2 regions of the Rhizobium sp. 01T417 genome follow, and region 2 is predicted to be linked to the other one. Evidence: riboswitches for the same ligand, from Rfam matches in the RefSeq annotation. Region 2 holds a riboswitch; the other holds the start of a gene.
The links. Region 2 has a riboswitch for thiamine pyrophosphate ahead of thiB (thiamine ABC transporter substrate binding subunit). Riboswitches for the same ligand answer to the same signal wherever they lie in the genome.
Positions count from the first base shown of each region.

Region 1: linked by a shared signal. The riboswitch ahead of thiM (hydroxyethylthiazole kinase) and the one ahead of thiB (thiamine ABC transporter substrate binding subunit) in region 2 are both predicted to bind thiamine pyrophosphate.

Region 1 is NZ_JBFTQH010000026.1:1,752-5,162, forward strand. Features, by position in the region: gene AC1DPR_RS22175 (YadA-like family protein) at 1-1,369, opposite strand, end outside; TPP riboswitch at 1,863-1,959, shown strand; gene thiM (hydroxyethylthiazole kinase) at 2,009-2,812, shown strand; gene thiE (thiamine phosphate synthase) at 2,809-3,411, shown strand, end outside.
Region 2 is NZ_JBFTQH010000002.1:221,995-225,405, forward strand. Features, by position in the region: gene AC1DPR_RS03205 (MDR family MFS transporter) at 1-1,262, shown strand, start outside; TPP riboswitch at 1,322-1,432, shown strand; gene thiB (thiamine ABC transporter substrate binding subunit) at 1,477-2,505, shown strand; gene thiP (thiamine/thiamine pyrophosphate ABC transporter permease ThiP) at 2,505-3,411, shown strand, end outside.

The sequences.
Region 1 (3,411 bases), on a different contig from region 2:
CCGCGGTCCCACCGAAGGTACCTTCGCTCGTCCCTACGCCGACGCCGCCATGGATCAGCAGATTCTCTGTAATCCGCGCGTAAGCGCTGCCAGCGAAAGCGTTCTCGCCTTCGAACGTGCCCCAATTGATGGACACCGCAAAGTTCTTGTCATTCGGAAGGGTTCCCCCACCCATCGCCAGCGCCATCGCCGTGCCCTCGTAGGCCTTGTCGATGCGTCCATTCATCGGCGACATGCTGGATTCGAGGCTGCTGACGCGATTGTCCAGGGAATCGATGGCGTTTGTATTTGCGGTTACACGCGTATCGAGGCCGGCGATCTCAGTCGTATGGAGGTTGAGAACGTTGGTATTGTTCGTGATGCGCGTCTCGTGATCGGCAAGTTCGTTCGTGTTCTGGGCGACATTCTGATTGGTGGCGTACAGCTGGGAGCCGTTGATCGCATCCGTCGAGGTCGCCGAAATCGTGCCGGGCGCGACGTTGACGATCTTTCGCTCGGCGGCCGGCGCCCCGACGGAGACGACATTGGCGATACCGCCATCCGACGAACCAGCTCCGAGCGCCACCGAATTCTGCCCTGATGACACTGAGCCGGTCCCCAGGGCAAGACTATTGGGGCCCTGAGCACTGCTGTTAAATCCAATCGCTGTTGCCTGATTGCCAGAGGACGAACTTCTATTACCAACCGCAGTGCTATTGCCACCACTTGCACTGCTGTCACCTCCGAGCGCGACTGCGCCGCCAGCACTGGCAACGCTTCTAACGCCAGCAGCCAAGGTATCAACACTGGTGCCTTGACTGCCGACCCCAATGGCAGTCGCACCGGCACCCGTCGTCAGGCTTCGAACACCAACGGCCGTGCTGTCCACACTCTGCGCATTGCTGTCGACCCCCAGGGCAGTCGCGCCAGCGCCGGCAGCTCTGCTATTTTCCCCGATGGCTGAGCTGTTGAATCCGGAGGCGTTGCTGCCCAAACCAACCGCGACCGCGCCCCTGTCTGTCGCCTGAGAATTTTGCCCAACTGCCACCGATGATGCACCGGAAGCATTCGTCGTTGTACCGAGGGCAGTGGCGGCTCCGCCTGTCGCGCTGCTTCCCGCACCGAAAGCGGAGTTTGCTCCCGCGGCGCCCACCGCTGTCGCATTGGTTCCGCAGGCGACGTCATTGGCACCACCGGCAGTCGCCCCGTCTCCCGAGCTTGCAGTGTTCGCGCAGACGAACTGGGCCCGAGCAGGAGCGGGCGAGAATGTTGTTATGGTAGCAGATAGGAGAACACACACGGCAGGAAGCGATACAGAGACTGCAGCATGAGGTGTTCGCATCAAGACCTCCCTTCGGTCGCCAACCGAGTTGGACGATTGCATCGGCATTGTCTTGCCGGCCTATTGGCCGCGTGTAATCAAGCAGTCTGGTGGGTCAGAACCGCAAATCGTCGGCCGCCCATGAACCTCGCCTTTACCCAGCGAGCGGGAGTATGCCATTTGGCACAATCCCTGGAAAGTAAACAAAAATAAGTAAATGCAACACGATCACTGTTTCGGCTGCCGTCCAACAATGCTTACAGCTGCCGACTTTGGAATAACCGCCGAAATTTTGGAAAGTGCCATGGTTCGGACAAACAAAAAGCGGCGCCGGAATCCGTAACAGGTTGCTCACCGCAATCCAGAAGTGAGCAGTTTGCAGGGGGAAATCCAAGTCCTTCCGGCAGCTGTATTATGGCGCGCTATCGGATGAGTGATGCAACCGCCAGGAGGCCGGCAGGCGCCGCGCGCCTCCTGCAGGGCCTTTCCCGGCATCGCCGGGCTCACCCGGCGATGTCCATTTTTTGGATGACAGGCGCGTGCTTCTCTGCGAGAAGAAGGCAATGAGAGACAGGGGCGCCCCTCGAAAGATGGGCTGAGAAGGACCCTTTGAACCTGAACCGGATAATGCCGGCGGAGGGAGTCGCTCGGGACGTTTCGCCTGCTGCGTCAGTCCCCGCGCCTTTCTCCCCGATCGAAAGGCGCACCATGCAAGATCAAACCTTACCGGGAAAGCTGCTGAGCGAGTTGCGCGCGCAACCGCCGCTCGTGCACTGCATCACCAACTTCGTTGCCATGAACATCGCAGCCAATGTGCTTCTGGCCGCTGGCGCGTCTCCCGCCATGGTGCATGCCGAAGAAGAGGCTGGCGAGTTTGCGGCGATCGCAGGCGCACTGACAATCAACATCGGCACACTGTCGTCATCCTGGTTGCGCGGCATGGAGGCGGCAGCCCTCGCCGCCGGCCAGTCCGGCAAGCCATGGGTTCTCGATCCGGTCGCCCACTATGCTACCTTATTCCGCCGGGCGGCCGTTGATCGGCTCCTGGAACTCGGTCCGACGGTCATTCGCGGCAACGCCTCCGAGATCATCGCCCTTGCCGGTGGCGAAAGTCGGGGCCAGGGGGTGGACAGTCGTGACGGGGTCGAACAGGCCGAGGAATCCGCCCGGCTGCTTGCAAGGACACACGGTGCAACGGTCGCGGTAACCGGCGTCGTCGATTTCGTCACCGACGGTGAACGAGCTGCCTGGATTGAAGGCGGGTCGGCCTTGATGCCTAAGGTGACCGCGCTCGGTTGCGCACTGACCTGCCTCGTCGGAGCATTCACGGCGATCCGGCCTGCCGCGCCGTTCGAGGCAACGGTTGCCGCGCTTACGACCTTTGCTGTTGCCGGCGAGATGGCAGCCAGCAGGGCGGACGGCCCCGGTTCGTTTTCTCCGGCGTTTCTCGATGCGCTTGCAGCGCTTGACGCCCCGCTCCTCGATCGCCATGCGAGGGTGCGTTCCGCATGAGGACCATCGACCTTTCACTTTATCTCGTCCTCGATCCCGGTCTCTGTGCCGGCTTCGGCATGGTGGAGACCGCGCGGGCGGCTGTTGCTGGCGGAGCGAGCGTTGTCCAGCTGCGCGACAAGCATGCCGATACACCCCTGATGATCGAAACAGGTCGGGCACTCAAGGCGGCTTTGTCTGGCACGAGTGCCTTGCTCATCGTCAACGATGACGTCGAGGCTGCTGTCGCAATTGGTGCTGACGGTCTGCACATCGGGCAAGAGGACATGGATGCGCCAACTGCCCGCGCGCGGATTGGAGACGATATGATCCTTGGCCTCTCCGTTGAGACCGAGGCACTGGCCGCGGGGATCGATCCGGCAATCGTCGACTACGCGGGTATCGGCCCGGTCTTTGCGACATCAACGAAGGCGGATCACAAGGAGCCGATCGGTTTCGCTGGCCTTGCTCGCCTCGTGCGCATCTGCCCCGTTCCCGCAGTAGCAATCGGCGGGCTGAAGGCTGCTCATGTCGGGGATGTCTTTGCTGCTGGGGCTGACGGTCTTGCCGTCGTCTCTGCGATCTGCGGCACGCGTGACCCTGAGGCGGCGGCTCGCGAG
Region 2 (3,411 bases):
TGATCTTCACGGTCGGTTCCGCCGTTTGCGGACTGGCGGTATCCATGAACACGCTGATTGCGGCCCGCGTGCTGCAGGGGCTTGGCGGCGGCGGCATCATGGTGTCGATCTTCGCCGTCAACGCCGACCTCTTCGAACCGCGCGAACGGGCGCGTTACCAGAGCTATTCCAGCCTCGTTCTGATGGCGTCGGGCGCTATCGGACCCGTCCTTGGCGGGGCAATGAGCGATCTCTTCGGCTGGCGCTCGATCTTCCTCGTCAATGTTCCGATCGGTTTCGTCGTCCTTGTCGGTCTGGCCTTGATGCTGCCCTACCGGAAGCCCAACCGCCGTCCGAAGATCGATTACGCCGGCGCCCTGCTGCTCGCCTTGACGACGGCTAGCATCGTTCTTGCCGCCGATGGCTCTCAGGTTTTCGGCTCGCTTGTTGCTCCTCAAAGCCTGGCGATCATGGCGCTCGGTGTAGCGGCGGCCATCGGTTGGATCTTCGTCGAGCGACGCGCCGCCGAGCCGATCGTTCCCCTGTCACTGTTTCGCAATTCGACATTCAGCCTGTTGCTCATCATGTCGATCATGAGCGGCGCGATCGGCATCGGCATGGTCAATTATTTCGCGTTGTTCCTGCAGACGACGACCGGCCTCTCGCCATCGGCGGCCGGAGCGTTCTTCATTCTTCTGACCGGCGGCATCGTCTGCGGGTCGCTGTCGGCCGGTCGCATCATCTCCATCACCGGGCGCTACAAGCCCTTCGCGATCGCAAGCCTGACCTGCAGTGCCATCGCGTTTGCGCTGCTCACTCAGGTTCATGTCGGAACACCGGTCATGGTGATCGGGGCGGTGATGGCTCTCCACGGCTTCGGCGTCGGCCTTGCACAGCAGGTCCCGGTCATCGGCGTCCAGAATGCCGCTCCGGCGCGCGACGTCGGCGCCGCAACGGGATCGGTGACGCTGTCGCGCATGGGCGGCGCATCGATCGCCATCTCCATTTATGGCGCGATCATCGGCTCGCAGCTCGGCAAGACCGGACTCTCCATTCCCGGCGTGACCGATATCGAGCAACTGACGCCAAGGATGCTGGCGGCGTTGCCGGAACAGGCGCGTCAAGCCGTCGCCGACGCCTATGCCAGCGCGTTCACGCCGCTTTTCATGGCATCCTGCGCGATCGCTCTCATCGGCCTTTGTGCCGCCTTGATGCTGAAACCGACGCAGTTGCCCCGCGTGGTAGAGGTGCGGCCGGCGGCAAGGGCCGAAGCCGCCGAGTAAATGCCGATGGCGGCCTAAGGCCGCCTCTTGCAAGACGCCTAGCGTGGCGATACATCTCAAGCGCTCTAACGGGGTGCCCGTGCCATCAGGCACGCGGCTGAGAGGCTGAAAGCCAACCCGCGGAACCTGATCCGGCTAACACCGGCGGAGGGATTAGACGCGTGACATCTGGCACCGCCCTTTTCCCCTTCAAGCAAACCAGAGGAGAGGTGCCATGTTCAAATTCAAATCCCTGAGCCGTTCGTTGCTTGCCACGATCTTCATTGCGACTGAAGCCCTAGCCGGCGCGGACGCGCAGGCGGCAGACAAGACGCTTACCGTCTACACTTATGAAAGCTTCACATCCGAATGGGGTCCGGGGCCGAAGGTCAAGGAAGCGTTCGAGAAGACCTGCGGCTGCAACGTCAATTTCGTCAGCGTGGCGGATGGTGTGGCACTGCTGTCGCGTCTTAAGCTCGAAGGCGCCGGCACGAAGGCAGATGTCGTGCTTGGCCTGGATACCAACCTGACCACGGAAGCGAAGGCGACCGGCCTGTTCGATACGAGCGGCATCGATGTCGGCGGGCTCAAGGTGCCGGGCGGCTACAAGGACGATGTATTCGTGCCGTACGACTATGGCCACTTCGCTGTCATCTATGACACGCAGACGATCAAGAACCCTCCGCAAAGCATGAAGGATCTAGTCGAAGGCGACCCTGCGCAGAAGATCGTCATCGAGGACCCACGCACCTCGACGCCCGGGCTCGGTCTCCTGTTGTGGGTAAAATCCGTCTACGGCGACAAGGCGCCGGAGGCCTGGGCAAAACTCAAGAAGCGGGTGTTGACGGTAACGCCCGGTTGGTCAGAGGCCTATGGGCTGTTCACCAAGGGGGAAGCACCGATGGTGCTTTCCTACACGACGTCGCCTGCCTATCACATGGTCGCGGAGAATACGGACCGCTACCAGGCGGCTGCATTTTCAGAAGGCCATTACATACAGATCGAAGTGGCCGGACTGCTGAAAAATGCGCCCGACAAGGAGCTTGCGCGCGATTTCCTGAAATTCATGGTGACGCCGGGCTTCCAGGACACCATTCCGACCAACAACTGGATGATGCCGGTTTCGGCGACATCGCAGCCGTTGCCGGATGCGTTCGGCAAGCTCGTGAATCCGTCAAAGACCTTTCTGATGAGCTCGGATGAAGTTGCCGAGAATCGCAAAGCCTGGATCGACGAGTGGCTGGCTGCCATGAGCATGAACTGATGCTTTTGACCAAGGCCGAGATGCGACGGGCGATGCTCGGCGGGGCTGCGAGCCTCGCCGGCATTATCGCTTTCGTCGGCCTTGCGGTCCTTGCCTTGCTTCTCTCGAGCGGTGGTTCGTCGATTCTTGCGACCGTGTTTGAACCGTACATCCTGCGGATATTGCGTTTCACGCTGTTGCAGGCCGTGCTCTCCACCGCGCTCTCCATCGTTTTTGCCATTCCGGTCGCGCAAGCCCTGGCGCGTCAACGGCATTTCCCCGGCCGTATCTGGATTATCAGGCTGATGGCCGTGCCGATGGGGCTTCCTGTTCTGATCGGGGCGCTCGGATTGATCGGTATCTGGGGGCGGCAGGGCATCATGAACTCGGCGCTGCTTAAGTTCGGCCTGGCGGAACCGGTCAGCATATACGGGCTCTCGGGGATCCTGCTGGCGCATGTCTTCTTCAACATGCCTCTGGCGGCGCGCCTGATGCTGGCCGCACTGGAGCGCGTCCCATCGGAATACTGGCTGATGGCGAGTGGCTTGGGCATGCGCCCCCTATCGACTTTTCGCTTCATCGAATGGCCGGTCCTGCGTTCGGTCATCCCCGGTATCGCCGGCCTAATCTTCATGCTGTGCGCCACTAGCTTCACGCTTGTGCTGACATTGGGCGGAGGCCCTGCGGCAACGACGGTCGAGGTTTCCATCTATCAGTCCCTGCGCTTCGATTTCGACCCTGGCCGGGCTGTTACGCTTTCCCTGCTTCAGATCGTACTTACATCAATGATCCTCGGAGCCCTGTCGCTTCTTCCCGCTCCAAAGGATGAGGGGATGACAGTTGGCAAGCCTGTCAGGCGTCCGGATGGGCGACTGCCGGGCGCGCGGCTTGTGGATGGTGGCGTCCTGCTGCTTGCCACGCTGTTTC